4 regions of the Parashewanella tropica genome follow, and region 2 is predicted to be linked to each of the others. Evidence: predicted binding sites of a transcription regulator. Region 2 holds the regulator's gene; each other region holds the start of a gene.
What was found. The regulator sigma-54, encoded in region 2, starts transcription at its own class of promoters, with help from an activator protein. The targets are predictions, from matches to a motif close to GTTGGCACGNNNNTNGNNT.
Positions count from the first base shown of each region.

Region 1: the regulator sigma-54 is predicted to act here: its motif matches at 2,194-2,212, upstream of E2H97_RS07085 (DUF3192 domain-containing protein).
Region 3: the regulator sigma-54 is predicted to act here: its motif matches at 4,531-4,549, upstream of E2H97_RS13330 (FlgO family outer membrane protein).
Region 4: the regulator sigma-54 is predicted to act here: its motif matches at 3,729-3,747, upstream of E2H97_RS17925 (DUF4097 family beta strand repeat-containing protein).

Region 1 is NZ_CP037951.1:1,683,782-1,691,620, forward strand. Features, by position in the region: gene queF (NADPH-dependent 7-cyano-7-deazaguanine reductase QueF) at 1-235, opposite strand, end outside; gene syd (SecY-interacting protein) at 295-942, shown strand; gene E2H97_RS07075 (Zn-ribbon-containing protein) at 1,005-1,778, opposite strand; gene E2H97_RS07080 (hypothetical protein) at 1,781-2,101, opposite strand; gene E2H97_RS07085 (DUF3192 domain-containing protein) at 2,260-2,643, shown strand; gene E2H97_RS07090 (hypothetical protein) at 2,701-5,838, opposite strand; gene E2H97_RS07095 (GNAT family N-acetyltransferase) at 6,001-6,630, shown strand; gene E2H97_RS07100 (S41 family peptidase) at 7,412-7,839, opposite strand, start outside.
Region 2 is NZ_CP037951.1:335,178-343,016, forward strand. Features, by position in the region: gene E2H97_RS01450 (KpsF/GutQ family sugar-phosphate isomerase) at 1-171, shown strand, start outside; gene kdsC (3-deoxy-manno-octulosonate-8-phosphatase KdsC) at 183-728, shown strand; gene lptC (LPS export ABC transporter periplasmic protein LptC) at 725-1,288, shown strand; gene lptA (lipopolysaccharide transport periplasmic protein LptA) at 1,272-1,835, shown strand; gene lptB (LPS export ABC transporter ATP-binding protein) at 1,832-2,563, shown strand; gene E2H97_RS01475 (RNA polymerase factor sigma-54) at 2,640-4,121, shown strand; gene hpf (ribosome hibernation-promoting factor, HPF/YfiA family) at 4,162-4,461, shown strand; gene ptsN (PTS IIA-like nitrogen regulatory protein PtsN) at 4,464-4,907, shown strand; gene rapZ (RNase adapter RapZ) at 4,904-5,755, shown strand; gene E2H97_RS01495 (HPr family phosphocarrier protein) at 5,742-6,017, shown strand; gene E2H97_RS01500 (hypothetical protein) at 6,045-6,398, shown strand; gene E2H97_RS01505 (HAD-IA family hydrolase) at 6,496-7,125, shown strand; gene E2H97_RS01510 (transposase) at 7,222-7,839, shown strand, end outside.
Region 3 is NZ_CP037951.1:3,032,830-3,040,668, reverse strand. Features, by position in the region: gene E2H97_RS13355 (CreA family protein) at 36-497, opposite strand; gene E2H97_RS13350 (protein-tyrosine phosphatase family protein) at 554-1,708, opposite strand; tRNA gene E2H97_RS13345 (tRNA-Arg) at 1,881-1,957, opposite strand; gene E2H97_RS13340 (hypothetical protein) at 2,049-2,936, opposite strand; gene E2H97_RS13335 (flagellar assembly protein T N-terminal domain-containing protein) at 3,297-4,451, opposite strand; gene E2H97_RS13330 (FlgO family outer membrane protein) at 4,635-5,261, shown strand; gene E2H97_RS13325 (LPP20 family lipoprotein) at 5,258-5,704, shown strand; gene E2H97_RS13320 (flagella synthesis protein FlgN) at 5,737-6,162, opposite strand; gene flgM (flagellar biosynthesis anti-sigma factor FlgM) at 6,171-6,518, opposite strand; gene flgA (flagellar basal body P-ring formation chaperone FlgA) at 6,618-7,322, opposite strand; gene E2H97_RS13305 (chemotaxis protein CheV) at 7,494-7,839, shown strand, end outside.
Region 4 is NZ_CP037951.1:4,032,545-4,040,383, reverse strand. Features, by position in the region: gene moeA (molybdopterin molybdotransferase MoeA) at 1-670, opposite strand, end outside; gene ftnA (non-heme ferritin) at 903-1,436, shown strand; gene E2H97_RS17935 (hypothetical protein) at 1,834-2,367, shown strand; partial or broken gene E2H97_RS17930 (GIY-YIG nuclease family protein) at 2,548-2,793, shown strand; gene E2H97_RS17925 (DUF4097 family beta strand repeat-containing protein) at 2,829-3,692, opposite strand; gene E2H97_RS17920 (M14 family metallopeptidase) at 3,874-5,685, opposite strand; gene E2H97_RS17915 (tRNA-uridine aminocarboxypropyltransferase) at 5,801-6,391, shown strand; gene E2H97_RS17910 (hypothetical protein) at 6,404-6,793, shown strand; gene E2H97_RS17905 (class I SAM-dependent methyltransferase) at 6,834-7,484, shown strand; gene E2H97_RS17900 (amidohydrolase) at 7,556-7,839, shown strand, end outside.

The DNA of each region.
Region 1 (7,839 bases), 1.3 Mb from region 2:
CAATCGCAACCATAGGCTTACCTTTGGCATTGAGCCAAGAAAGCTCGTAGCCAGTCCAAACATCCACACCATGGAAAGGTAATTCGTTAGATAGTTCGATAGCATCCCTATTTAGTTTACGCGGTACGGCTTGAAGAACTTCAGGGTTATATATAGCTTCATATTGGGCTGATTTGCCTAACGTTAACCCTTTTAATTCTTTTGCTTCGCTGTAGGGATCGTGATTTTGTGTCATCAATACAATTTCCGTGTCAAAATAGAGCGACATTATACTGAATTTTGGATTGTACTTAAGTGTCTTGCCTCACTGCTTTAGAAGAATTTTATAATCAATATCTCACTTGTTATCAGCAAAAGTTATCAGAGTCACCGCGCTTTTATCCAATGGGGGAAAAATCCGATTGTATTATCGGCGATTATAATGGTGAACTGGAAACAGTAGTTCAGTGGAAGCCATTTAAACGTGAGCAAGGTGCTGACTTCTCGAATGTCGAATCTGCATTATCGATATCATTACATCGTGATATTAATAAGTTCTATGGCGGTTGGTTTTCTGGTCATTTATTTTTTGATTCAAAGTGGGGACATGGAGAGTTAATACAGCCTTGGAATCAAAGTGATTTTGAGCTTCTACAGCAAAATACCATTGGTCATTTAATGATGAAGCAAAAGCTCAAGCAGCCACTAACTTGGTTTATTGGGGTAATTGAAGAAGGCGACCAAATGATCACTGTGAATAACGATGATGGTAGTGTTTGGCTAGAGGTTCCTGGTGAAGTGCCTACACAAAAGCTGGCTGATTCAATTAGTGAGTTACTGGAAAATATTAGTCCCAGAGTGACGCCACCTGAAAAGCCACAAAGTGAAGAGGAATATGTTGAGCATCCAGGCATATTTTCCAGCTTCAAGCGTATGTGGAATAATCTGAGAGGAAAAGCATAAAGAGCTTTCTGTGGTTCTATGGTAATAAGTACCTTTTATCTCCATAGAACCATTATATAGAGTTATAAAAAATCCCAAGAAATATTCGAAACGATTCGACATTTTTCACAACGGAAATGAAACATATCAAGTAATGGTTCATCAAGTTTCCAGTCATGGCTACCACATCGTGGGCAAGGGCGATTCTTCTCTTCTTTCAAACTAGTGCCGCCAACTCGATACAAATAGTAGTAAGTGGGTATTTTAGTTAAGTATTCAATTCGTCCTCTTATTCCCCAACCTCTACGACATAAATCACTGTCAACATCACCGATTTCATAGGCTGAAGCAAATTCGGCTTTAGTTGCCGCTGCCATTTGGATTTCATCGCAAGCCTGCCATTCAGTTTGCCAGCGGATCACTTGTTTGTGATCGCCATTAAAGGTGGATGGAATTTGATATAGAGGAATCGGTTGCAATGTATCACCGCTTCTTAATGGTGAACACATATGAACATAGCTGGTATACAGAAGCTGCCAGCTTGGTATTTCTGTGGTTGAGGTTTCAGAATTAATATCTTGACCGATAAATTTTTCTCTAGGTGCGAGAATCTTGGCTTCAGTAAGTCCTTCTAAGGCATCTTTTACCCATGGGCTATTGTGTCTTTGGCTAAGGCTGGATTTTTCAGGCACCAATAAACGACACCTAAATTCACCTTCGTTGAAGGCTACAGCAAATTCCCTGCCCAGTACTTGTCCATTGGCTCGAAGGGCTTCTAGGTAGTTGTTAATTGCCTTTTCGGCAATACTTATGGTGGTGTTGTCAAAACACTCAAATCTTAATTCAATAACGTACATTACTACTGCTTTTCTAACTGTTCGATACGGTTTAATAACAAGGATTGCTGAGATTGTAATTGACCAACTTGTTGCTGGAGTACTTTTACTTGCTCCTCAAGGGATAGGCTCAACTCTGTTTTTGCCTTTACAACAGTGCTTTCATCATTAACCAATTCTCTAATTTCTTGCTCAGAGAGAGAATTAAACTGCTGTAGCCCTTTTAAGATCAAAGGCATTGGGATTGTTTTTCCTAACTTTGCTTTTAGTAGCGCGGTGGTAGGTTTTTTCCCTGATGTGTGTAGGCGTTTGGCAAATTGAAGAACTTGGTTAATTTCGCTCATAAGTTAGTGCTTTTTACTAATAACTGGATTGTAATCTTTGATATAAAATAAGAGGCAACTGTAAAAATCTATTTAAATCAAGGTGTAATAAATTTGGCTTGCTTTGTGCTTTAAAGCTTGTGTGAAAGATAATGAACTTAACACAAAGGAAGTTAAAGATGAAAATAAAAATGTTAGTTGCAGCTGTTTTAAGCGTATCTATGTTGTCTGGTTGTGTTGTAAGCATTGGGGGAGATGGTGAGCACAGCAGTTACATATCGAGTTGGCAAAAAAGACAAAAAGAAAACCGAATGCATATTGCTCAGTTAAAAATGGGTATGAACTATCAGCAAGTGATTGACTTAATGGGAAGCCCAGATATAAACGAGGCGTACCTCGAAAAAGAAAATGGCACAAAGCATGAGATTCAGGTTTTATTCTACCGTACTCAACATGTGAGTTCAGATTCGATTACTACTAAAGATGAATGTACACCGATTGTGATCAAAAATGGCCAAGTAGTGGGCTGGGGTGACAAGGCGTATCAACTTGCGAAATTCTAGATTTTGAATCAAATCTATACCCGCGCATGCTTTATTGTGCGGGTTTCCATTCTAGCTTTATCGACAAAGTTGTTTAAGTCGAGAGATGAAACCTCCAATATTGTCTCTAATGGCTAACATTGACCGTGATCTTTCTAATTTTTCTAAAGAGGTATCTAGTGCATTCGTTACTACTCTGGTTTTTTCTGGTGGCAGTCTAAAAAAGCGCATCATGCTTTCATGATCACATTGGGAGAGTAGCTTTATTTTGTGTGGGGTATTTAAACGGCTAAATAAGAATGAGATGGCAATTCTTGCTGCATCATTTTGATCATATATGGACTGTTTAAACCACTGACTTAATAATTCGGATTGGTCTGATACAGGTAAATGAAGCATCATTTCAATAAGGGTTTCACAACCTGACTGCCACTTAGTGTTTAATTGAGGAATTGTAGCGTGTGCACTTAGGGGGTTATCCATTTCAGAGTCATCGCTACAGGTACTTTGAACTTCAGTGCTTACAGAAGGGAGTGATAATGAATCATCTTCATCCGTAGAGTTAGTCATTCCACTTTGTTCTGATCCTTCAGATATAGACTCGCTTTCATCCATTGGGTCTACTTCGGATTCTAAGTCATCATCAATGAAAACATTATCCTGTTCATCAAATAAATAACGATGCTGAGAGTTAAGAACCGCCTGTAGTTTTTGCTGTTTTGTTAAGGTGTAGAAGATGGCTAATTTTACGGAGTTTGAAACTTGGGATGTTTCAATTGCTGCACATTTTTGCTCAAAAGTCAGGTGGCTTATGGTGTTGCAACTTTCTTGTAATAAATAAGTAGGTCCAATTATCATTAAATAAGAGCTAATTTTCCAACTCGGTATACATCGTATTGTTCGCTGCAAATGCTTGTTAGGTAACTTATAAAACCATTGATGATATTGCTCATGGTTAAAAGTATAAGAACAAACATATTCAGCTACACGGCTTGGTGATGAATGAAGACACATTGAAAATTTAACTTCATTTGAGGATTTTTCTAAAACAGATGTAAAATTAGAATCACTTAGTTGACTACAAACCTTTGAAAATACTTGCAAATCCTGTTGAATGAAAAACGCTAGTAGTTTGCATCCTAGCCTTTTATCTAATTCCGCTAATTTTACTAAGGAACCTATAGAAAACTGTAAAATAATGGCATTAAATCTCTTTTGAGAAATTTCGCGAAGTGGAATTAATAAATGATCATCGAACCAATGAGCATGAACTAAATATCGTTCAATGAGCTTAATGAGTCTTGTATTTAGGTGTTTCGGGCAGCGAGTTAGAACTTGAGTTGTTGTTTTTTTGCTTACTTTCTTTAGATTCGAAATATCTTGTTCAGCCATATTAATTAGAAAAATTGTTAATGTAGCTATGTCGTTTTGTTCCTCTAATTGTTCACAAACATAACTTGAACATTCAGTTGGAATTGACTGGTAAGGTAATTGGTTTGTCTTTATTTGATTAATTAAATAGGGAAGGTTTAATTTATATAGTTTTGCTTGATAGTACCAATGATTTGTTCTGTCTTGACAAAGTTGTAGGCAATGTTTGTGGACTCGAGCTTGAACTTCGTTCGGTAAGAGTGCATAGATTTCGATAAGTTGGCTATTTGCCTGACAACCAAAACAATTAACAAGTGCATCGCAATACTCTAAAATCTCAGTAAATGAGAATTGAGATAGTATTTGTCTTTTTTCTGCTTCATTAAATAAATTATGAAGTCTTGCCAAGGCCGCTAAATCGTTAAATGCTAGATAAGGCTTATCTAAGCTTTTGAATAGAAACTTAATAATATTCAAACGTTCATATTCTACTAAGCCTATTGTTGCTAAACTTGCATGAACACACTGTTTTTGCTCTTCAACGGGTAATTGTAGGAATAAGGATTGAACATATTTAAATATGCCGTTGTTGCCGAACTCTAGATCTGTAATGATTAACTTTGAGAGGTGATTCTGTAGATTATCCTCGACAAAATTATTGAAAGCAGGTTCTGTTATAAGTGTTTCAACTGCAGGTTTGCTCAAAAGTCTAAATACGGCATGAAATTTATCAGGCTCTATGAGCTTAAGAGTATCTAATACCTGTTCAGAATCTATTCTATTTTCTGAAAATCGAGTAATTAAAACTTCTAAAATATATAGCTTGCAACTTTGATTAATAGCTGAAAATACTGATAATTGATTATGGTGAGGCAGGCTTAAATAAAACTCAGACAAAACCTGCGGTGTTGCGCTTTCACAAAGTGCTAAAAATACATCACTTCGCGTTGAGCCTGTTCTATCTCTATCAAAAGCCTCTACTAGATCGCTGGTTTTTAAAATGTGATCGATACTAAGTGGGGGCCTAGAATGACAGATATACAAAAAGCTCATTAATTCATCGTGAGTTAAATTTTCTTGAAGCTCTCTGTAAGTTCTTACAGAAACATCAAGATATACACCGCTATCAACTCTAAATTGTGTCAGTAATTTATCTGCAATCGAATGTAAGTAGCGATCTCTTAATTCTTGTGTGCAATCTGATTTGGCAAGTTTAATGAGTGATTGTAAAGGTACTTTACTGTGTAATCTCTTTATTTCTGAATTATGTAATTGCGTAATACAATGCATTTCATCTTCAGAAAGTTGACAACAAGCATGAGCTAGTGCCACTGAACTATTGTGGACTTCATTAGTAAGGCACATAAGCTCTTTGAAAGTAAAAGCTGTTCCGTAGCATTGTCTAGAGTCAGCAAAAATTATCAGAATTTTTTTAAAAAACTCTTTCTGCCGTGATAAGGGCATATGTTTTAATACTTCTCTCACAGACTCTTTTGGCATACTGATTATATAATTCGTTGCAGCTTGTATCGGCAGTGGGGAAGAGACAACATAAGTTAAAATTCGGCATGACATATTCTCGGGATTAAAAGGCGTTGATAATTCACAATCCGTATCTGACTCTTTTAAAGCTGCTCGACTTCTTCGGCCATGAAATGCGGAAACTTGGTGATGCACACTCAATGTATCTTCAGAACAGCAAATATCTACGCGGTACCTGTTTCCATTCGTAATAAATGTAGGCTCTACGTATAGTGGCTTTGCTCTGTCAAATTCAGAAAACTCTAGGTTAAATTTTCTAAGCGCATTTCGTGCTTCAATTGGAATTAAATGGGTCGCTGACATGGCTTTAAATTAGGTAACTGAATGTAACAACTTGTAACAGTTCATCTTTTTGATAACCAGTTAAATTTTATTAATAAGCCTTTTCTTTGTTTGCATGAAATTTGCACTTTTCTATTAACTTGATACATTGATATCACCATACACTTTATCGAGACTCGTAGAATGGATACTCAAGTGATAGAAAAGTGCCGTGCTGTTTACCTAACAGCCGAAGATCTCCGCATTGCCGCCTCTATTTTATATAACGCCTATTATGATGATCCTTTTTTTCTTGAGGCCTTAGGTACAGGTAACGAAGTAACCTACCAAGAAAGACTTAGAGCAGCCATTCGTGAAGAATTGCATACCTTATGGAAGCAAGAGCAAGCTTTGATAGGTTTCTTTGAAGGAAAGCGTATGATTGGCGTCGCGTGTGTGATGACCCAAAATGTTCCATTAGGTGAGGATAGGGTTTGGGATTGGAAGCTCAAGATGCTTTTGGGCGCAGGATGGGGCTCAACTCAAGCAATCATGAATAAAGAGTCGCATTTAATACAACATCTTCCTAATAAACACTGCGGTATCTTACAGTTTATTGCTGTAGCTCCCAATGAGCAAAATAAAGGCTTTGGACGTACTTTAGTTCAAGCAGTCATTAGTTGGTGTGATGAGCAACCTGATGTCGATGGCGTAGGTGTATTTGTGACTCAAGAAGCGCATTATGAGCTTTTTATTAACAATGGCTTTGATCAATTGGCTTCAATTAAAATCAGCAATGTTGAAGGTGATTTACTGTTTCACAGACCAACCTGATCGGAATTTGATCAAGGCTTCAAACGCCTTGATTGGAAAAGTCTGCACGCCATGTGAGATATATCTTACATGGTTGTAGGATTCGCTAGAGATTTACTTACCTCTCCAAATACCCCTCAGATTTCACTACAAATTAAAAGTGAATAGTTTCAATTGCTTATGTTAATTTGTAGTTGGAATCAAAATAAAAACATAATTATTACAATGTTAATGCTGAGTTTTTAGCCTGTTTCGAATGGTTAAATTCCTTAGAATTGATTCCAGAAAAGATAAAGAAATGGATTTCCATGTTGCGTCAAAGGAGCTGAAATAGGAATTAGAGTAGCTTTTATATAGAAAAATTTTAATTCTAAGGAGCAGAATTAAATTTATGTTCTATAGTTTAATTGAAGTTGCTTCAGTACGGAAGCTGTCAATCAAGAATGTAATGGAATGTTGGCATGGAAGCAGTTAACAAGGAAATGTTAACCGCAAGGATGAACAACAAGGAATTTCAATTACAAGGACAGTTGATTACAGTGAAGTATTGAATGTAAGTCACGGATTGACTTTACTCAAGGATGAATCTGGACACGCTCAGGATGGAGCATGCTTGGTCAAGGGATAACCAAGGAAAAGGATAGTACGCAAGTACAAGGATTCATGGATGGGTCAAGGATGTGGTATCGCAAGGACGCAACTTAGACGCATGGATGGTGCAGGGAGCACAACAATAGCTGGAAGGCTTAACGGAGAACAAAAGGGCGTAATCCTAGATTACGCCCTTTCTTTTTGTTGTTTTTTATAGACTGGAATGATTCTTTTCTTTAATCAAAGCGATCGCCGCATCCAATAATTCATCTTTCCCTTGTTTGATGCCTTCAATCGTTGGTTCAACTCTAACATCTGGAATAATACCGATACGTTGAGTTTCTTCGCCGTTAGGGTAGTAAATACCGACACCTGAAAAGCTTGTTTTTAAACCTCCGGGTAGATAAAAGAATGTCATATCGCCATCAGCTCCAGCTGAGTTACTACCAACGAGTGTAGTGTTTACACCTTTTTGTAACGCCATGGCGATAAATTCAGGTTGGCTCTGGCTTTGTTCATTAATTAAAACGACTAAAGGTTTTTGGTATAAGCTATTGCCTGGATTAACTTTGAGTTTATCCTTAGTTTCAATTTCGCCTGGATTGTCTAATTTAGCTCCGGTCGCTGAGACAAATTCAA
Region 2 (7,839 bases):
TCTGAGGTCATGACGCCTAACTGTATTACAACAAGCAAAAATGTTTTGGCAGCAGAAGCACTTAAGTTAATGGATGAGAAAAACATTAATGGACTGATAGTAGTGGATGACGCACAATGTCCTATTGGAGCATTAAATATGCTTGATATGGTCAAATCTGGAGTAATTTAACTGTGACTATGATGCCAACCTTATACGGTGACGTAACTCAAACCGTGTGGAATAAAGCACAACAAATTAAGCTGATCATTTTTGATGTTGATGGGGTGTTTTCTGATGGTCGCATTTACTTGAGTAATAGCGGTGAAGAGTTAAAAGCGTTCCATACGCGTGATGGTTTCGGAGTGCGGTCACTACTGAATGCTGGTTTTCACCTAGCCGTGATCACGGGTCGTAAATCACAACTGCTTGAAAATAGAATGACAGCACTCGGCGTTGAGCATATCTATCAAGGTATTGATGACAAGTTGGTACCTTTTAATGAATTGCTGAGTAAATTTGAACTGGAACCCCAACAGGTGGCTTATATCGGTGACGATATGGTTGACCTACCTGTAATGAAGCAGGTTGGGTTATCGGTGTCAGTGGCCGATGGTCATCCTTATGTTAAACAACAGGTCGACATGGTGACCTCGATAAATGGCGGTCATGGTGCCGTTCGCGAATTGGCCGATTTAATTTTAGAATCACAAGGATTGTTTGAATCGGCTCAAGGAATGAGTGTATGAACCGAGTGACCCTTGCCATCATATTGTTTTTCAGTACCGCATTAGTACTGTATTGGCAGGTGCAGCAAAAACAAGGTGAAAAAGTTGCGCTAGGTCCTCAAATTGAGCGACCTGATTACATGGCGACCGAGCTTAACAGTATTTCCTACGATAAGCAGGGACGGTTAAGCAGTCAAGTAACAGCAAAACACATGGAACATTACGCGACAAGAGATACGACATTATTTACAGAGCCTGTATATTTACTTTACGGTGATTCGAATGAGAGTCCTTGGCGCATCTCGGCTAAAGAAGGCCGCTTAAAAAAAGATGACACTCAAAAAGCTTATTTAGATTGGAATGTGAAGTTAGAAGCGGTTGGGAAAAAAGAGCCCCTTCAAAGTGTCAGTACTCGCTATGTTGAGTTGGATTTAGACAAAAAAATCATGACCACGGATGCGATGGTTTACATTAAAGGCAATGGATTTAACAGCCAAGGTAAAGGGCTATATGCCGACTTAAACCGTGAGACGGTACGCTTAAACGATCAGGTAACAGGAACCTATGAAGCGAATAAATAATATACTGCTGGTGGCATTTTGCTCGGTAATGACGTTCTCTACCGTAGCCAAGCAGGATGATTTGAAGCAAGATTTAAGTATTAGTGCGAAAAGCCAAACCGGCGATTTAAAAAACAATAAATTGTCGTATTTTGGTAACGTCAAAATTATCCAAGGCAGTATTAAAATTCATGCCGACGAACTGAGTGCCGTTAATGATGAAAAAAATGGCCACAAAGTGTTTATCGCCAAAGGTAAGCCGGCAACGTTTTCGCAAATATTAGATACGGGTGAATTGGGCACAGCCAGTGCCGTAAGTATTCGTTACGACAATATCAGTGGTGATTTAGTCCTTAAAGGCGGTGCTGAGTTAGATATCGGTGGCAGTAAAATGAAGGCGGAAACGATCCGCTACAATATTGCTAACCAACACGTTACCGCAGCGAGCTCTGGTAAAGGCAGCGACCGAGTACAGACCATTATTCCTGCTGAAAATTATCAAAATGCGCGTAAAAAAGACAAAAAGTCTGCGCCATCATCGAACACACCAGCTGAGAAGAAGCAATGACTCAGAAAACTCTGACAGCAAAACATCTTGCAAAAAGCTATAAATCTAGACAAGTGGTGAAGGATGTCAGTTTATCCGTAAAAACAGGGCAAATCGTCGGTTTACTGGGCCCAAATGGTGCGGGTAAAACCACCACCTTTTATATGGTGGTAGGATTGGTAAAAAGTGATAAAGGTGAGATCTTTATCGATAGCGATGATCTCACGCTTGATCCTATGCATATGCGCGCTCGGAAGGGGATTGGTTATCTTCCGCAAGAAGCCAGTATTTTCCGTAAGCTCTCGGTTTACGATAACATCATGGCCGTATTGCAAATGCGGGCATCGCTCAATCAACGCCAACGGGAAGAGCAACTAGAGCACTTACTTGAAGAATTTCATATCACCCATATTCGTGACAGCCTTGGCATGGCATTATCGGGTGGTGAACGTCGCCGAGTCGAAATTGCCCGCGCGTTGGCAGCGAATCCGCAATTTATTTTGCTGGATGAGCCATTTGCCGGGGTTGACCCTATCTCTGTCATTGATATTAAAAAGATCATTGAGCAGCTCAGAGACCGTGGTTTAGGTGTATTGATCACAGACCACAATGTCCGAGAAACACTGGATGTCTGTGAACATGCCTATATTGTGAGCCACGGCAGTTTGATTGCCGAAGGTACGCCAGAGGAAATCCTCGATGATAAGCATGTACGTGAAGTGTACTTAGGAGAGCAATTCACGTTATAGTGATGATTATTTGGGAACCCTTATAGGGAGTCCTGCTATGCGCCAACAAGAACAATAAGAAGGACAAGCGGTAACTATGAAAGCGTCACTCCAGCTTAAGTTAGGACAACAGCTCACCATGACGCCCCAGCTGCAACAAGCCATACGCTTGCTACAGCTTTCATCATTAGAGCTACATCAAGAAGTTCAGCAGGCTCTTGAATCTAATCCTTTGTTGGAATTAGAAGAAGAGTTAGCCTCGGCTAATGCTGAGTCCGTAACAGCATCTGAGGCTGAGCAAGATATAGTCATAAAGCAAGATGATAATGCGGACATTGCTGAGCCAGTAACGCCTGATACCGCTGAGACTTTAACCCAAGAAAAGCTCACTGAAGAGCTGCCCATGGATACGACTTGGGATGAAACCTTTACCGCTATGCCTACCTCGGGTAGTGGTGCTTTACCGGCTGACGATCTTCCGTTTCAAGGTGAAACCAGTGATGGACTATACGAGCATCTTGAATGGCAAAAAAATCTTACTCCGTTTTCTAGTACTGATTATGGTATTGCGACCGCCATTATTGAGGCCATTGATGAACGAGGGTATTTGACTCAATCGCTTGAAGATATTTTAGAAGCAATGGGCGACCCTGAGATTGAAATGGATGAAGTGGAAGCGGTATTAAAGCGAGTACAACATTTTGATCCCATTGGTGTTGCGGCTCGAGATGTACCAGAATGCTTATTATTACAATTGTCTCAGTTTGATGAGGCAACGCCGTATTTAGCCGAAGCCAAACACATTATTAAAGATCATATTGACTTGATTGCCGTTCGTGACTTTCGATCTTTGTTGAAAAAAACTAAGCTTAGAGAACCACAGTTAAAAGCAGCGATGAGTTTGATCCAAAGTTTAGACCCAAGACCGGGTTTAAACATTGGCCGTAAAGAAGATGAGTATGTTATTCCTGATGTATCCGTGATGAAAAAGAATGGGCGTTGGCAAGTGGAGTTAAATCCCGATGCGATGCCGAAAATCGGACTCAATCAGCAATACGCAGCATTAGCGAAAACCAGTCGTAGCAGTAGTGATACCCAATTTGTTCGTGGTCATCTTCAAGATGCTAAGTGGTTTATTAAAAGTTTAGAAAGTCGCAACGATACCTTATTAAAAGTGTGCAATTGTATCGTCAAAAATCAGGTCAACTTTTTTGAGCATGGCCCAGAAGCCATGAAAGCCATGATTTTGAATGATGTGGCCGAAGAAATCGAGATGCATGAATCGACCATTTCACGAGTGACGACACAAAAATACATGCACACGCCGAGAGGGATTTTTGAACTGAAGTACTTTTTCTCTAGCCATGTGGGTACTGACGATGGCGGAGAATGTTCTTCCACAGCAATTCGTGCTCTTATTAAAAAGCTAGTAGCTGAAGAAAATCAGAAGAAGCCACTCAGTGATAATAAAATAGCGCAATTACTTGGAGAACAAGGGATCAAAGTAGCAAGACGTACCATCGCCAAGTATCGAGAGGCAATGATGATCCCACCATCAAATCAGCGCAAAAGTTTATGATCACATAAACGTCAGCTAACAACGACAGGAGGCAATGGATATGCAAATCCGGATCAATGGTCAACAAAATGGTCAGCAGTTGGATGTTACTGAATCACTAAAAGAATACGTCAGCGGTAAAATGGCAAAACTTGAACGTCATTTCGAACAGATCAATAATGTGCGCGTCGTGCTAAATGTTCGAAAATCGAATCAAACCGCTGAAGCCAGTTTGATATTAAATGGCAAAGAAGCCTATGCCAAATCACAACATGATGATATGTATACTGCCATTGATTTGTTAATGGCAAAGCTCGATCGTCAAGTGATCAAACATAAAGAGAAGTTGATAAAACATTAACGATGGAATTAAACATCATTTTAAAGCCAGAATGCACAACCTGTGCGACGCCTGGCAGTAAGAAGAAAGTACTGGAAATGATCAGTGACTTGGTTGCTTCTCAGTATCCAGAGCTTTCTTCTCAAGAAATCTTTGAGAGCCTCCTCGCCCGTGAAAAAATGGGCAGTACGGGCATTGGAAATGGTATTGCGATCCCACATGGTCGATTAGACAACATCGATACTCCGATTGCAGTATTGATCAAATGTGAGCAGCCCATCGCCTTTGAAGCCATCGATAAGCAACCTGTGGATATCTTGTTTGCGCTATTGGTTCCTTCTGATCAGTGTCAAGAGCATCTTAGTACCTTATCAGCAATGGCTGAAAAACTCAGCGATAAGCAAACTCTCAAACAGTTACGTCGTATTAATGACGAGCAAGAACTTTATCAGGTGATTACTGGATGAAATTAGTCATTGTTTCGGGTCGAAGTGGGTCGGGTAAATCGGTAGCACTTAAAGTACTTGAGGATCTAGGCTATTACTGTGTTGATAATCTACCGATGAGTTTGTTAGGTGGATTAATTGAAGAGCTAAAACCGACTCAAGAGCTGGTAGCGATCAGTGTCGATGTCCGTAATCTACCTGAACAAGACAAAGTATTTGAGCAACAACTGAAAAGTTTCATTGATATTGAGATCCTCAGTTTCTTTATCAGTTCTAATGATGAGGTTTTACTTAAACGATATACCGAAACAAGACGATTGCATCCGCTGGCCTATCAATGCAAAAACTTACCCGAAGCGATTCGTATTGAAGGTGAGCTATTGTCAGGCATGTCTAAGATGATGGATCACTTTATAGATACTTCAGAAACCAATGCTTATCAGCTCAGTGATAAAATCCGAGAGGTTTTGCTTGGTAGAGTCGAGCAAGAGCTGGTGATCAATGTGGAGTCTTTCGGTTTCAAACACGGTCGTCCTAATGATGCTGACTTTATGTTTGACGTTCGATTTCTTCCGAATCCTCATTGGGAAGAAGCCCTTAGACCATTCACTGGGCTTGATAAACCTGTTCAAGATTTTTTGAATGCTCAACCTGAAGTGAATAAGTTTATCTGGCAAATTGCCAATTTGATTGATACTTGGCTACCTCAACTTGAACGGAATAATCGTAGCTATCTGACCATTGCGATTGGCTGTACAGGTGGGCAACACCGTTCTGTGTTTGTGGCTGAGCAGCTTGGTGAGCATTTGAATAAAAATAATCGTAATGTCGAGGTTCGTCATAAGGAACTGGTGAATGCCGACGCTTGAAAAAGAAGTTCTGATTTGCAATAAGCTGGGCTTACATGCAAGAGCAGCCACTAAACTAGCCGTATTAGCCTCAGAATTTGATGCCGAAGTGACGCTCAAGCAAGGTGATAAATCGGCATCAGCTTCAAGTGTTTTGGGATTGTTGATGCTGGAATCTGGCATGGGAAAAACCATTAAAGTTATTGCTACAGGAAAAGATGCTAAAGCGGCTTTAAATGCCGTTTGTCAGCTGATTGATGATAAGTTTGAAGAGGCTTGTTGAACTAGAACCTCATTAAAAGGATGATAGATGAAAGGATTTATCGCGTTACTTTTGATTAGCTTGTTGGCGGCTTGTTCTAGTCATTCAAAGCCTGAGTTTAATACTCCTCTTGCATCCAATGTAAAAGTGCCTCAAAACTACGATTATCAGCTGGATGTCAGTTCTACAATCATTGATGTTTCTTCAGCTAAACCTTTAACTAATCTAGGTAAATTTACTTTTACTGAGCCCTATTATCATAATTGCCTAGTGCTAAAGCCAATTAGAAAACCTAAATACCAATTTATCTATGCCGGAAAGCTCAGTGGCCATTCTATCTTTTCACCCTATGCAGAATACACTGATAGTCATTATTACCAAGTGGTTTTTTTAGATAAATAGTTCTGTCAAAAATATCCTTTCTATTCATCTTGATTAAGACTAAGTTCAGAACTGACGGGTTACTGTCTAGTTAATTGAAATCAACTGTCACACTGTCATGGCATCAATCAAGACATTGCTGTTGGATCTCGGTGGTGTATTGCTCAATTTGGATTATCAGGCTACTGAGCAAGCCTTTGCCAAACTAGGCTTTCGTTCCTTTACTGATTACTATCACCAAAATGCACAACAGCCTTTCTTTGACCGCTTGGAAGCAGGTAAAGAAACCCCAGAGGCTTTTAGAAGCAAGATCCGTGAGCTTTCAGGCCTAGCCTTAAGCAATGATGAAATTGATAGCGCTTGGAATGCAATGTTGTTTGATTTACCCGAATCTCGAATTGAATTGCTATTAAAGTTAAAACCTCATTATCAATTAATCCTGTTTTCAAATACTAATGCCATTCATTATGAGGCTCTGCAATTAATCTTACATCAGCAGTATCAACAAGACATTCTGCAGCAGGTATTCGACCGAGTTTTTTACTCTCATTTACTAGGCTTACGAAAGCCACAGCCAGAAGCATTTAAGAAAGTATTAGCTTCAGCCAATGCCAATCCAGAAACTACATTATTTATCGATGACACCCAAAGACACATCGAAGGTGCGCGCCACTGTAAAATTCAGGCTCGATTGCTACAAAACCATGAAGATGTAGAAGAGATATTAACTCCGTTTTTAAAACCCTAATCAAAATAATTTATTTAGACACCCATAATTATTTGCATTAATTTAAATCCTCGCCTAGGCTTAAAAAATAACCGTTCCAGACAAGGAGAGTCGTGGATGCCTGCCCCTCGAAAAAGTTTAGTTAGCCTGCAAGATACGCCGTATTATCACTGTATCTCTCGTTGCGTGCGTCGTGCTTTCTTATGTGGACTCGACCAGCTCACGGGTAAAAGTTATGAGCATCGGCGAGGCTGGGTAGAACAACGCTTACTGCATCTGGCTGAAATTTTTGCCATTGATATCTGTGCTTATGCGGTGATGTCGAATCATTTGCATGTCGTATTGCACGTAGATTTAGATAAAGCAAAGCGTTGGTCAGATCTTGAAGTGATAGAGCAGTGGCATCGGCTGCATAAAGGAACACCTTTAACGCAGGCGTTCATTCAAGGCGACTCACTCTCAAAGGCTAAAAAGCAAGAGCTAACTAAACAAATCATTGAATACCGAAGTCGTCTTTGCGACATCAGCTGGTTTATGCGGGCATTAAATGAGCCTATAGCTCGGATGGCGAATAAGGAAGATGAATGTAAAGGACGTTTTTGGGAAGGTCGATTTAAATCTCAAGCTTTATTAGATGAAACAGCACTTCTGGCTTGTATGGCTTATGTAGATCTGAACCCGATCCGAGCCAAAATTTCAGACACCCCTATAGATTCCACATTCACGAGTATCCAG
Region 3 (7,839 bases), 1.5 Mb from region 2:
TGATTTTCTAAAATCACTTACCCTAAAGTTGAGCATTAAGGTTGCGTTACGTAAGCCTTAGTTCCCCATAGCGGTACCGAAGACAAACTGTGCTTAAAGCTGCCAGAAGTTTCTTTAGTTGAATACGATAAATAAAGTAAAGTTTGGTGTTCAGCATCGTATATACGTCTTACTTTCATTGTTTTAAAAAAGATGCTTTTAGACTTTTTAAAGACAATTTCTCCAGATTTACTCTTATCAATTTTTGCAATCATCTCAGGCGTAATTTCTCCTGTTTGCCTACAGGCTATAGAGCTATCACTCGGATCAGATAGACTTAAGTTAGCCTCAACAGAAGCAATGTGACAGGTTACCCCCGTTACATCAGGATCGACCAAGGTATTAATTTTGATGTCTTTTAAAGTAAACAGACCAAGTGAGACATCTCCCACTTCTTTTTGTCCGAAACAGCCGGTTAATAAGGAAGTTAACCCAATAATTGTGATGACTTTTTTCATTGAAAGTTGTGCCTGAAATGAGTTTACTGCATAGTGACAAATAATTATCGAAATAGCTATACATCAGTAACCCCCATGTTTTGCCATTGTGATAATAATTGCATTATCTGTTTGAGCATGAGCGGTGTACCTACAAGATTTGGTGATTTTTGTATTCTTAAACTAACAATGGACTCATCGACGATTGTATTCAGGCTGGTGTCATGAGGAATAGGCTGGCTTCTGTAGCAAAACAGATTTAATGCGTTTAAAACAACGCCACTTTTACCCGTCCCCGAGTTACAGTGAATGATAGCTCCCTGTTTTGGAGAAACCATTTGGTATATTTCACAAACTAGAGCATCAAGAGATATCAAATCGTAAAGTACGCTGCTATGCCAATCATCTACATCAAGACGGTTTACTTGTTTTGACTTACCTGTTTTCATGTCAAATAGAAGGTAGTTACTCAAAAATTTATTCCCACCAGTTTTAACTACAGTGATGGAACCAAATTGTCTACTAGCTACATAAGTGGGACAGTAGTCCTTATTTGCTAAGGATGAATATGACAGATCTACAATTAGACCTATATCTTGCTGGAAAGCCATTAACCAAAATAATTCGACTTGTTTATCATCGGTATCATCGCAAATTGGCGTGTTCGTACTAATAAATTTTGTTTTTGGGATAGTGTGGATTGAAATATAATTAGCCGCTATTAATCCTTTTACTTTTTCTACACTGTGTGTGCCACTTACAGGAATACTGATAGGTACTAGACTAGTGTCTGAGATTAAAGTGTCTGAAAAGTAGCCATATTCAGGCTGGCATAGCATATTGTTAATCGGCCATTTTTTAAGTGTTTTCTTAGATAATGAATCAAAATGTGGCTCGTGATCCGTCAGAGTGTAATGCCTTGGGCTACAAATCGAAAGCTCTGCGCTGGTGGTAAAATATCCGCTATGATTTCGCCACATAAGCATCCCCTTTGGGATTGAATAGTATTCTCTGGATACGCTAGTTCTTCTTAAGGCATTTAGCTTTTCGACTCTTTGCAAAAACTCAGAATCTTGCTCTCTCAACTGCGTTTCATGAAATTTTTTTAGGGCAGGCTCAGATTGACTTTTGTGGAAAGAATAATTGTAACCAGTAAAAAATAAAGGTTCTTTAAGTGGTACTGAAAACAGGTCATTTTCGCGTCTATTGCGGACAGCATTAGAAGTAGGCATTGAAGGAGGCCGCTCAAAACAAGCTGCAAAGTAATAAGTCGATATCGTTGTATGTGCCATATATAAATGAGTTTAAAACTACATTTGTAGCATAGGTGTTCTGAATAAACCTTGAGTAAGAGTGAGTTACTAAAAATGAAAAAATGATTTTACGGAATTAGAGTGGAGAAAATGGTGTCCCGAGCAGGATTCGAACCTGCGGCTTTCGGCTTAGGAGGCCGACACTCTATCCACCTGAGTTACCGAGACGTATAGTAAATATAACCCTAAAAAGAAGTTTGAGGTAAATTATCTTTTGAATTGATACTCATAGCAATAACTCTGGTTTGTCGAACCCGTACTAGCGTTGCGTTTTCACATTTAAAGCCGTATTGATTGCTAGAGCATAATCTTTCGGAAGTGATGAGTTCTCAAAATTATCATACAGCCACATAAAACCACCTTTGGTAACGCTAGGGCATTTTAGTTTCGACTTGCTTATGGTTCCGTATACGTTTCTGACACTTGAAGTATTCGAAGATAAGCCTAATGAGACGGGTAAACCAAAATTCCACTCGCAAGGTGAGTTGCCTGAGCCGCCAGAATATCCCTGCAAATAGATACGATCTAGAGCATTTGGATATTTAGCATTAACTTTTTTTATTAGTTGATTCCAATAATCAGGATCAGAATAAGGCACTATGGTTGATTTAAAGCCAATATAGGCCAACATGCGATGAAACTTAACGGATGACTGTAAATCCAGTTCTGATTCATCATCATTATTAAGGGCATCAACATCAGGGAAGGCTTTTTTTAGAGCCATAAAATTGCGATATAAAATGTTTTTTTTAATATCGCAATCTTGACTCTTTTTGCATTTCAATAACACTTTAATATTGTGATAAGTCGGTGAACCTGCTGCACTTAAACCAAATTCAATGCGCTTAATATGGCTGTTGCCTTTTTTTAAAGAGGCGACATCTCTTCTAAAGTTCGGATAGTCGTTATCTCCAATATAGTTACCGTTCTCAATAATCGGAAACTCTTCATTGATGTTTAAGCTACCATCTTTATGGATATGAATCGTCCAAATGATTAACGTATCAAATCCCGATTTTTTTAGTTCATTAATACTTGTTTCACGTTCTTTATACACGGGACCGCCAGCAAAAACCGCTGAGCTAGCAAAGCATACGTGTAGAAAAGATAGAGTAATAAGTAAAATCGTTAAGCTGAGTTTTTTCATCTAGTCTGCTTTTTATGTAAAACCTAGGGCCTGTTGATCTTTCGTGCTTATTTTTGCAGCGGTAAATTGGTTATCTTATGCAAGGCGGAGTTTGTGCAGTGTGGTTGCTCCACATAAACAAACGATAACGTAGCAGAAGTGACCAATTTACGCTGTCTTCGATGCTTTTGAGCACTTCCTGTTCTGTGTTGTGACCAGCTTACTTAGATTACTAAGCTTCACTGCTCACGCCTTGAACAGGTAAACGCTCAAATAGCACAAAATTTAAGCCTGAAAGATCAACAGGCCCTTACATAACTTAAATGATTTTTATCAATAATGCAGGTTAATAAAAGCAGTTATACAACTAATCTTCAGGTTCTAAGGTTTAATAACAACATCCCCAACTTGAATATTTTCGATTTCAGTTGCTTTACTCCACTCAACCACTGCAGTTTGTTCAGTAATTTGGGTGACTGTCAGCTCTGTATGGCTAGGTTGAGCTATTGTCTTAATGGATTGAAAGCGGGTGTGTAGGTCTTTTCTGAGTACCAATTTTAGCTTGTCACCAACTTGGATATTGTTTCGTCTACCAAGGTTAATAAGCAACTGCTTTTCATGCTTAACGATAAACGTACCCATCAATGGACGTTCTTTTAGCTGAGTATCTATTTCAAGTGCGATACTATTTAGTAAACGCTTGATGGCTTGACCATATTTTGAATGCCACAATTCTGTGGATGATGCAGATAGAATTTTGTTACGCTCAAATTCCCAAACTTCATTGATAAAGTACGTTTTTTGCCATATTTTTTCACCACTAATGGCATGGAATAAGTTTAGGTTGATTTGGAACTGACGGCTTGGGTAGTGTTCAACAAAATCCCAAAAGCTTTTAGGAGCAGGTACCACTTCTGCATTTAGAATATTACCGATGAGTACATACTGGCTATTGCTCATATCACCAATCCAGTTTGGCAGCTTTTGAGTATTATCTTCAAAAAAAGATTGCGATAAATTCAGGTTTTGGTCAGCTCTTAACTCAGGAAAAGACAATTTGGACTTCTGGGCTAAACTGTCAGATAGCTCTTCAGTGAGTGATTGCTGAAATCCTGATAATTGGCCGTAGCGAAGGTGTGCTGGGTTTGTTAAGTTCAATTGAGGTAAGAAGATACTAACCTTACCTGCGGTTTGAAAATGAGATTGGTGAGAGCTTATCTTCACATTGACGACAATAATGTCTTTTTGGATGCGCTCACTGATCAATTCTACTTGTTCACCGTCTAAGCGGTTGTTAAGAATTGTGTGTGATTGGTGGAATTGACTGTTAGTACTCTCACGGCTGCTATTGATGGTAATGCCATTTTCTAAATTTGCTGTTAGTAAAGCCGCTTCAATAGCCTGTTGACGGGCACTATTGATATCACCATCAATGATCTGTGCTTGACCTTGAAAATAAAAATCAGCGGGTTGAGTTACAGGCAGGAAGCCAAAAACTAAAAACAAAAAAACAAACGCACGATGCAACATTACCATGAAAAAAGCCAACCTTTTGACAGCATAAATTCTTCAGATTGAAGTAATACAAAATCCATACCCAGTTTTAAAATTTATGGTTGGTATTTATTTTGCTTGTTAATTTCTAATTAATAAAAAATGACGCAAAAAGTACTTATAAGCGGCAATATTTGTCGCAAATGGAGTCGGTGGGAGAAGCCCGTGAAACGAATATCAGCAGTCATTGGATGCGCGATGCTTTCAGCGTGTAGTCACTATCAAGTATCCATAACTCAAAATTCTCACGAACAAGAGATCAATCAGAAGATGATGATGCCAGCTAGCTGGGCCGCACAGGTTGTTTGGTCTATGAAAAAGCATCACGCGGAGTTTCCAAAAGACTTGCCTTTGGTGGTAACAACACCAGTAGCGGCGGAAGACTTCAATCAAAGTGCCAGTTTTACAAATCAGCTCCAGCAAGAGCTGATGACGGCTTTTAGCCGTGCAGGCTACATAGTGGCAGAGCCAAATGTCGCAGACAGATTAATGATAAAAGCTAACGGTGAGTTTGTTTTGAGTAGAGACTGGCAAGAATTGTCTGGTGATCTCGACATTGGCTTGCTCGTGGTGACGACCTACAGTCTTGGCTTAGCAAATGTGAAATTAAACACTCGTGTAATTAACGTTCAAAACAATCAAGTTGTTGCGGCGGAATCCAGTGTTATCCCTGTTTCATCGCTTGGCCAGTTTTTATCGCCAGCAGAAAAGGTCATAGAAAAAGATGGCATCTTGTATCGCAATGAATCAGCAGGAATGGCACAATTAAAGGATAAAAAGGGAAGACCATGAAAAAGTTAGCAATGGTATTGGCGTTTTTTTTGGTTGGATGCGCCAATTCAGATAGATATGTGCAGTGGGAAGCAGAAAAGCCAGAGCATTTTCCAAAACTCACGGCAATAGGTTACGCACCTTTGGCGGAGCAGCCGGGCAAAACTCAATCTAAACGGGTGCTATTGGCGATGCAAGCTTCTAAGCTTGCTGCATACCGAGAGCTAGCCGAGCAAGTTTATGGACAACAAATTACTGCGAAAACGACGGTAAAAGATTGGACGACTCAAAGCGAGAGTATTAAAACTTCGGTTACAGGGCTAATTCGAGGTGCAAAGGTAATTAAAACTTATGCAGCGGGGGATTTTTACGTTACTGAGTTAGAACTTGATTATCAAAAGGTGTGGGAACTATATCAGCATCGAAATAAGACTCAGAGAGTAAAGCGGGTGACATATTTTTAATTGTCCCAAGTGCATAAGAGTATTGAGTAGTTCTATGCCTCAATACTCTTATTCATCGAGGACATTGTTGAAGTATGTCCTTTGTCATCATAGGTAAGTGACGATGAGTTTTTACTGGCTTGTAAGGCTTGAGAAAGTCGATTAAAGCTTGCGATATTTTTCTCGATTAACTCAGAATTATGCTGGTTTAGGCTTTTGCATTCGCTAAGCAGTTGCTTTCCTTGCTCTGATTTTTGAAGCAATTCTTCAGAAGATTTTATGATTTCTACTGTATCAGGCTGGCCAAGAGTGTCATTATTTTGCTGGAGTTGATTTAGACACTCATTTTTTTGCTTGGCAATTTCAAGCAAGCGATCACCGCCTTGTGACGAAAGCGCCTCACTCTCATCAATGATAAGTTGCTTTAGGTGAGTCAGTAACCCAAGTTGCTGCTCAAGAATTGCTGCGATCTGAACCATTGTCTTACTTATTCAATGTCGTTGTTTTGGTCTTTATACAAGGCATTGAGCTCAGATTCAAAACTAGCGATGTTTTTTGCTAAGCTATCGGCATCAATTTTATAGCGACCTTCAGAAATCGCTTGTTTGATCCCAGACACTTTATTGTGGTCAACATCCGACATTAGCGACAAACGAGTTTGCATTTTTTGAAGCTGTTGTGCTTGAGACGTTAATTCAACAGAATCACCTTTCACTGGGTGAGGAGCATCATTAGCCGCATGTGTTTGAGGTGCATTTTCTGATTTAACAGCTACTTTGCGTACGTGAACGCGATTGTTAAGGCTATGATTTAGCTTGTTAGTATCTATAGGCATAGTATTTTCCAGCAAAATAGAGATCAGATCGTCTCATTATCGGCCATTAGAATTTAAACTTTAGGAAAAAATGCAGTTTTTTCTTCTTTAATCGTCATTTTACATTTTGACTTCAACTTCGCCAACCCCAATGACGTTTACTTCAATGATTTTGTTTGATTTACTGTTTCTTACACGAATTTTATCATTGGGATTGCCGTCATTAAGTGCCATACCAACCGTTTTGATTTGAAGGTTTGCACTTTTGGCAAAAATGGATACGATATCGCCTTTACAAACGTAACAAACGTTTTGTTGATAAATCACATTGCCTTTTCCTATACGACGTTTTAGCCGTGTCCCCACCAGCGCATTGAGTTGGTCAAACATGGCGCCTCTTAATCGTCTTTCATCAATTGATTTCATAATGACATCATCTGCTGTAATGACTTGGCCAGTAGATAAAATACGATTGGCTACTGCAACACGATAATAAATACTGACTTTTACAGACACAAATGATTGCCACAGGGCTTGATTAGCTTGCTTACAGCTAAGTTTTACAGTGGTTAATGCCTTCACTCGGTTGTTGCTGATCTTGGCTTGCATAGGAGCAACACAAGAGGGGAGCTTGAATCTATTATCTAGCCCTTGTGCTTTGATGGTTAATTCTGCATCAGAAGGGACTTGAATTTTAGAGCGAACCGTTTCAACGGCTAATGATTCAATAGATCCTAAGTCAGGAGTATATGGCTGAGCTGAAACACTAAATGGAAGCAGGAGAGCAAAAAATATAGAGAAATCAAGAGCAATAGAAAAGCGCAAAATGAGTCATCCGATATATATGATTTTTTTACATCTTTAGTCAAAAAATTGACAAAAGATAGGTAAATTTAAAATTATGTAAAATATTAAGCAATGGCTATGCCCGAGCGTTAAAATTGCTGTTAGTATACCCGCCATTATGGCGCTTTTTAAGTTTATGAAGGCAAGATTATGGCTGGGGTTTTAGAATCCGTAAATAAGCGGACACAATTGGTTGGTCAAAACCGCCTTGAATTATTATTATTCAGATTTGATGGTAATCAAAGGTATGGGATCAACGTTTTCAAAGTAAAAGAAGTGCTTCAGTGTCCACCATTAACTGTCTTGCCTAAGTTAAACCCTCATGTGCGTGGGGTTGCTCATATTCGTGGTCAAACGATTTCTGTTATTGATTTAAGTGCGGCTACAGGTGGTCGACCAGTTTCAGATCTCAGTAAAAGCTTTGTCATTATCTCTGAGTACAATAGAAGTACACAGGGTTTTTTAGTGAACTCGGTAGAGCGCATTATTAATTTGA
Region 4 (7,839 bases), 520 kb from region 2:
TACTGAGCAGTCCACGAATGGAGTAACGGTTGGAGTCATAAATCTGCCCAGGCTCTAGCTCTGTGCCCACAGGCTTGAGTTCATCACCAGTGGAGAAAAACGCCACTTTGAGTTTACGAAATACCGTGACTTTAGCTTGACCTAAGGTGGCGAGAACACCGAGCTCAGCAGCTCGAATTACAGTGCCTGTTTTCAATACTGTTTGCCCAATACTAACCTCTTCACCTTTTGAACGTACATTGGCGCCTGTTTTTCTTGGGTGAGTAATACAGATTTGATCGCCTTGTACTTCCGTTTGCTCTTGCATCTGTACGGTATCTAACGCGCTTGGTACTTGAGCGCCTGTCATAATACGAACACAGGCGCCAGTAGGGATATCACCAGTAAACGGATGCCCTGCAAAGGCTTCACCTACCAGTGTTAAGCTGGTGATATCAGTGTCTGAGTTGAGGTCGGCAAAGCGAAACGCATAACCATCCATTGCAGAGTTATCAAACGGCGGTAAGTCGATTTTTGAAATGACATCTTCTGCCAGCACATGATCCAAAGCCTCTTCCAATGGGAGAGCTAAGGTGTCTGTAACAGTATTGACTTGCTCAAGTAATAATGGGAGAGCATCATCAGGGTGGATCAGTTCTGGTTTTGCACAAGGATCGGACGGCGTAGACATACAATTCACTTTAAAAGTCTGGTTATGGGCGTAATGCTGCCACTAGCTGAGGGGTAAGTGCAAGTGTAGAAAAATAAACTACGTATCAGTTTGATCTATAACAAAATGGGGTTGCAAATAAAAATTATTCTTATTTAACAGTGTGTTATGTGATCTTGTGTTGTTGATTTTTTATGTGGGATGGCTCACAATATGACTATTATGATGTCTCCAGCTCAATTGAGGTAAATACATGTTAACGGACGTGATGGTTAAGCAGTTGAATGATCAAATCAACTTAGAGTTTTTTTCTTCGAATCTATACCTACAAATGAGCGCTTGGTGTGAAGACAAAGGCTTTGATGGTGCAGCAAAGTTCATGCGTGCTCATGCTGAAGAAGAAATGGAACATATGCGCCGTTTGTTCACTTATGTAAGTGAGACGGGTGGTATGCCGTTAATTGGTGCCATTGAATCTCCGCAGTCTGAATTTGATTCGTTATTGTCATTGTTTGAGCATACTTATGAGCATGAGCAAATGATCACTGGCAAGATCAATGAGTTAGCTCACCATGCTTTCACTAACCATGATTACTCAACATTCAACTTCCTACAGTGGTATGTCGCTGAGCAGCATGAAGAAGAAAAACTGTTTAAGTCGATTGTTGATAAAATCCGTTTAGTGGGTGAAGACGGTAAAGCGCTATTCTTCATCGATAAAGATCTTGAAGTGATGGCTGGGCAAGGGCACGAAAGCGTGATGAATGCGCAGATCAGCGCGGGATAATAAACGTTTTTTTCCAGTTATCCTATGAGAAAGCAGCCTGAATTGGCTGCTTTTTTATTGATAGCACATGAGGTGTTGCTGAAGGAATGAAGAGGTTAATGTTACTGGTTTTTATTGGTGTTGTGGCAGCACTAATACTTTTTGATCTCTATCGAGGTAAGGTGTCTGTTCGAAACGGCCACTATACTTTGACTGATGAGCCTTCAATGTTTTGGATTAATATCCTCATTCGTCTAGGTATCGCGCTGGTTTTCATTATGCTTTATTTCAGAAAAAAGAATAACTAAAACCGAATCAAACCGATTGCGCTTTTTTAGCGTATTTTTACATTCAGTAAACAGTAAGCAAATAGCCGCTAGGATAGTGCTATCTATACATAAAATTTGCTGGAAATATTATGGCTGAAGGTGCGGCGTCTACATCACGTAGTTTTACTTTAGAATCGGTTTGGGACTGTTCTGATCAATGGCACTATAAGTTATCAGAAAATGATGTAAAGGGCTTATCAGTATTTGTTCCTCCTAAAGATCAGCCTGATTGTGAAGTTAACCCTGTTACATTTACTTATACCTACAAAGTAAGGACTTTAGGTGGATGGGGACCTAAAATAGAAGAGTCTTATACTAATATGATGTGTATTGATCGTGATTGGGAGTCGGAGCAAAAAGAAGTATTGATCTACTTCTGGAATCACACAACTACCGATGACATTCATAATGATTTTGCTGAAAAACTTCAACAGCTGTACAGAATCGCAGAAAAAAAAGGTGTGGACCTAGATCTAAACCAAAAAGCAATATTAAAGCGGGCTGAAATGGGGGAACAAGGTATGTATCGATACAAGAATGCAAGTGGAGAAGAATTGATCACTGTTCATAAAAAAACAGCCGAGGCAGCAAAAACTACAAAGAAAGCATTTTGGAAAAGGTAGGTTTTGTACTTAGATATATTCTGTTATTGCTTTTTCCATTACCCTTATTAGGGAAGTATCAATTTTAGCTTTGAGATTTCTATTATGGCTGAAGAATTGGTACTTGATGAGTCACTCCATTGTTATGTTTCACTAAAAAAGCGGTAATTAATGCCAGTAATAAATCCAACTCAATGGTGGGTCTATATGATCCAATGCGCTAATGATGGACCACTGTATACAGGAATAACAACAGATGTTGAACGTCGATTTAATGAGCATCAAACAGGTGGTGCAAAAGCCGCAAAATTTTTGCGAGGTAAAGGGCCATTGACTTTGCTTTATAGTGAATCAGTTTTTGATAAAAGTACGGCACTAAAAAGAGAAATAGCCATAAAAAAGCTCTCTCGGACTCAAAAGCTAGCCTTAATAAAAAGGCAATGCTGAGCGATGCTACTGCTCAGCGTTGCGTCGGGAAAGAGTTAATCTTCTACGGATACAGGCCCATCAATATCTTTAAAACTCAAGCTTCCAGAGCCTGAATCAATAATATTCAGCCCTTTGGTGTGCCTAACCTTGATACCACCAGAGCCATCATCAATCGTGACCATTCCATTAATATGTTCGGCGTAGATACTGCCTGAACCGTCATTGATGTCGGTATCGCCACCAATTTGGGTTAACTCAATGCCACCCGAGCCGTCATTAATATCCACAGTGCTTTGGGTTTCTTCAATATCAATGTCACCCGAACCGTCTTTAATACGAATCTTGCCCGCTATTTGAGCTAAATCGATATCACCGGAACCATCATTAATGGTTACAGCACCCGTTTCAGTAACCTCAATACTGCCAGAGCCATCGTTGATTCGAATTTTCTTGCCTTGATGGACAGTAATGCCGCCAGAGCCATCATTGATATTGATGTCGGCATTCACCGAGTTGATGTCAATATCACCTGAGCCGTCGTTGATATCCAGCATCAAGCTTTCAGGTACGGTAATGGTTAAATCAATTCGAGGAGAACGGTTATAAAAGCGCTGGTTATCAAACTTAGCGATTAATAAGGCACGCTGACCACTGGGTTTTAAGGTGAGAATGGGAGAAGCATCCTTATAGGTGTATATGTCCGCTTGAACTTGGACACTTTGCTGTCCGCGGACACCGGAGATTTTTAAAAAACCAGAGGTCACTTCTGCTTTTAAACTGGCTAATTGCTCAGTGGATAATTCTAGGGTTTGCTGCTGATGTAGCGTGGGCTCGGCGTGGGCGCCCCCGATATGAATGATGCAGCCACTGAGTAACAGTGTCGTTGATGCTAATAGAAGAGTGGAAAGTGCTCTCATGTGTCTATCCCTAGTTTATTTGATTTAAAACTGGGATAGCACAAAGCATGCCAAAGGGTAATGTGTTGATTATTCGCTGTTTTTCATTTTTCGCGTAAGGCGAGAGTAACTAAGTTCATCAAAAGTTGGTGAAAATGCTCAATCATCACAGGAATAACGACGATTGAGCATTGAGCTTAGCTTAGTGTTGTCGATAGACGGGGTATTTTAAATATTGGTTGTCGTAATATGGACTGCGCTCATAAAACCAACGTAATCTGGCTTTCGGATCAGTGGCAAAAGTTTTATCTTTTAAGGCTTGTTCGAACTCAGCTTTTAGCTTGGTGTTCAGCATTTGTTGTGCCATTGGCTCAACCGCATAGGCTTCCATATATTCAGTGCGAGTGAAAATCGGGTTAAAAAAGCCCCACTGTAAAAAGGAGTCGGGTGATTGAGGCTCTAACAACATCATCGCTAAATCCCCTAACGGTTGCTTGGTATCGACTCTCACCGTTCCCTTCGGCAACTGTACTTTTACTTTTTGCAGTGTCGCTTTTACTTTGACTCGCTGATGGCTCTCATAAGACTGCTTAGCGAATTGGTGTTCATCAAAGTGGTATTGTTTCAGGCTTAGTGTTTGCGGCTGTTCTAGTCGAGTCATGCGAATGCCATGAACGCTTAAACGCTCAATTACAGTTTGCCATTGCGGTGGAATATAGTAGGCATTAGGTCGAGTGACTTGAATGTCGGGAATGGTGTTACCAATTACGGGTAGATTGGGATAAAGCTTAGGCTTTCCCGTCCAGCGGACCACTTCATTGCCACTGATAGGACTCGTTTCTTTGTAATACTCAATGCCTTTAAAGTCCCAGCCTTGAGGCTGAGTTTCACTTTTCCACGTTAAGGTTACAGTGTCGGGAAACGCATATTGGTCTTTTCTAATGGCGGTTTTAAGTTGAGTGCCATGTTTCGCGACGGTTTTCAAAGTTTGTTCAAGGTAAATATAGGTACCCAGCACCCGCTGTTTAAACGGCTTTAAGCTATGATTTTCCACCAGTATCGTGGGTAAGTGACGAGCATGACCATAACCATCGGAATAACGCTGTGATGCTATCCACTGATACAAGCCTTTAGAGAGATCGGTTTTATCCATCGCAAACACTAAAGGGCCGGGAATGTGTCCGGCTTTAGAGAGCTCGGTATCAATTGCGGGTTGATAAACGTCATGTAACCATTGATAACTATTTTGGCTTAATCCGCGAGGTAAGTTATAGCCATAGGTGATGTCATATTGGTAATCGATGCCATCAGTGACATGAACGTCGATATACAAATCCGGTTGCCATTGATTGATGGCTGACAGCATATGACGCATTTCTATTGAGTCGGCTTTAGCGTAATCACGATTAAGATTTAAATTAGTGGCATTGGTGCGCCAACCCATATCGATTGGACCACGCTGGTTTACGCGATTGTGGATACTGGAACGCTCGTGACCATCCACATTAAAAATCGGCACAAATAAGAGGTTTACGTTATCTAACAAATTGGCTTTGTCGCCTTTTACCATATCGCGAAGCAGCATCATGCCGGCATCTTTACCGTCGATTTCACCGGCGTGGATCCCTGCTTGCACTAATACGGTGGGTTTACCGTGATGGTGAAGGGCTTTAGGAGCATTAACGCCTTCTTTACTGGCGACGATCATCCAAATATCACGCCCTTGGGGGCTTTTACCTAAGCTGACTTTATGGAGCAATGATGTTTCACTGATCAAGGTATCTAGCCATTCAAAGGTATCATGGTAATTGGGGCTTTTAAGCCCTTTTGAGCGCTCAAAGGGCGTACTCCATACATGGGGTGGGTCTTTCATGATGGCTAGACTTTGACCTTGCCAATGCGGAAGCGGAGGTAGGATATCATCGTTAACAAACTGAGGTTCAGCCATCGTTGAAAAGGTCGTTGTTGCGGAGATTATGGTCGCTAGCAATAAGTGAAAGCGGTGAGTTTGCATCCTAGGCATCCTAATGATTCGTTCCAAATAAAAGAGATTATCTTTTCTTATTTCCTCACAAACAACAAACGAAATTGGTATAATTTTACCGATTTCAGTTTTTTGTGAGAGTGTCGTGCCACGTCCAATCTGTTCCCAATGTCAGTTTTTAATTCAGCAATGTCTTTGCGACCACTTGTCAGTGGTAAAGAGTGATATTGAGCTAGTGATCATGCAGCACCCAAGTGAAGTAGGGCACGCGAAAAATAGCGTACGATTATTACCTCACTTATTGGATAAAGTGCGGATCGTCGTGGGAGAGACAGAGCAAGACTTTGCTCAATTAAAAGCTGAACTTGAAGCAGAGTCGCGACCGATTTATCTCTTGTATCCATCAGAGCAAAGCGTTGAAGCTTCACAAGTGAAACACAGCCAACAAGGAATACTCATTGTATTAGATGGGACATGGCGTAAGGCGCTGAAGCTGTTGAAATTTAATCCGTGGCTGTTATCATTCCAATCGTTGCATTTTTCGCCACAGGCTCCAAGTCGCTATCGAATTCGAAAAGCGTCTCGGATTGACAGTTTATCTAGCCTTGAAGCGGCGGCTTTTGGCTTACAAGCCTTGCAACCACAAATGGACATCAAGCCCATATTATCTGCGTTTGATGCCATGATAGAACAACAATTGGTACACATGCCGGAGCATGTGCAAGCGCGCTACTAAAAGGATTTAGTTATGACCAAGAAACGGACTCTCATCCTCTCTTGTATGCTTATTGGCTTATCATTACCACTGTGGGCCGATGGTACACAAAAAAAACGCCTAAAGTGGTCTCCAAAGGCGAAATTAGAACAGGCTTCTAATACGCCACCTTTAAGGCAAGATTCTCGTGAAGCAGAGCTTTTACAACAAGCTAAGCTCGCTAATCAACAGCATGCAGCAAGAGCCGAACGCTATAAGAGCGAAGTTAAGCCAGATTGGGAAAAGCGCTTAAAAGAACAAGCTAACCAGCAATTTAAGCAAGCAAAACAACGCACTCAAGAACAGCTAGAGCAGGCAAAAGCAGCGGCGAAAAAACAGAAAAAAATAGCTTCAACACCATCGCAAAGTAGCGTTTTGGAGTAACGTTAGATAGCATACGCTTTTTCACGTTTCTAAATCCGCTATGAAATCTTCTCCTTGCCGTTTATGTCACAGTCCAAACGTAAACTTTTACTTTGCGGATAAACGACGGGAATATTGGCAGTGTCAGAATTGTCAGTTAGTACAAGTACCAAGCGAGTTCTTGTTAACTAAAGCCCAAGAAAAAGCCGAATACGATAAGCATGATAACCAAAGTGATGACATGGGTTATCGTGGTTTTTTATCTCGCTGTTTGCAACCTACGCTGGCGAGAGTAAATGTCAACGCTCAAGGGGTGGATTTTGGCTGTGGTGAGGGCAAAGTGCTATCCATTATGGCGAAAGAGCAAGGTGTGAGTGTTGCCAACTATGATTTGTTTTATGCCAACGATGAGTTACTGCTCAAACAAGAATATGATTTCATTACCTGTACCGAAGTGATTGAGCATATTAGTGATGCTCAATCTACCTTTGAGTTGTTCCAATCCATGCTCAAACCTAATGGCTTGTTAGCATTAATGACCAAACGTGTTCAAGATGTCGATGCATTTAGCCGTTGGCACTATAAAAACGATCTCACCCATATTTGTTTTTATTCGATTGCGACCTTTGAATGGATTGCCAACCACTACGATTGGCAATTAGAAGTCATCAGTAATGATGTGGTGATGTTTACTAAAAGCAACAAAATGTAACAACATTTGTTTAACAAAATCATGGATAACGGATAGAGTAGGGTAAATAACAATAACCGCTACCTACTTTTATGAAACTATCCACTATCGCTACCTTGATAGGGTTGAGTACTCTACTGTCTACGACTCACCTTCAAGCCGCCACGCCTAAATCTTTAACCGCTGATATCGAACCTCGTGTTATCGAGTTACGTCGCCAGCTTCATCAACACCCTGAGCTTTCCAATCGCGAATTTAATACCAGTAAGCTGGTGGCTGAAGAGTTACGTGCTTTAGGGCTCGAAGTACAAATCAATATAGCTCACACTGGTGTGGTTGCCATGCTGAAAGGCGGTAAGCAGGGGCCACTGATTGC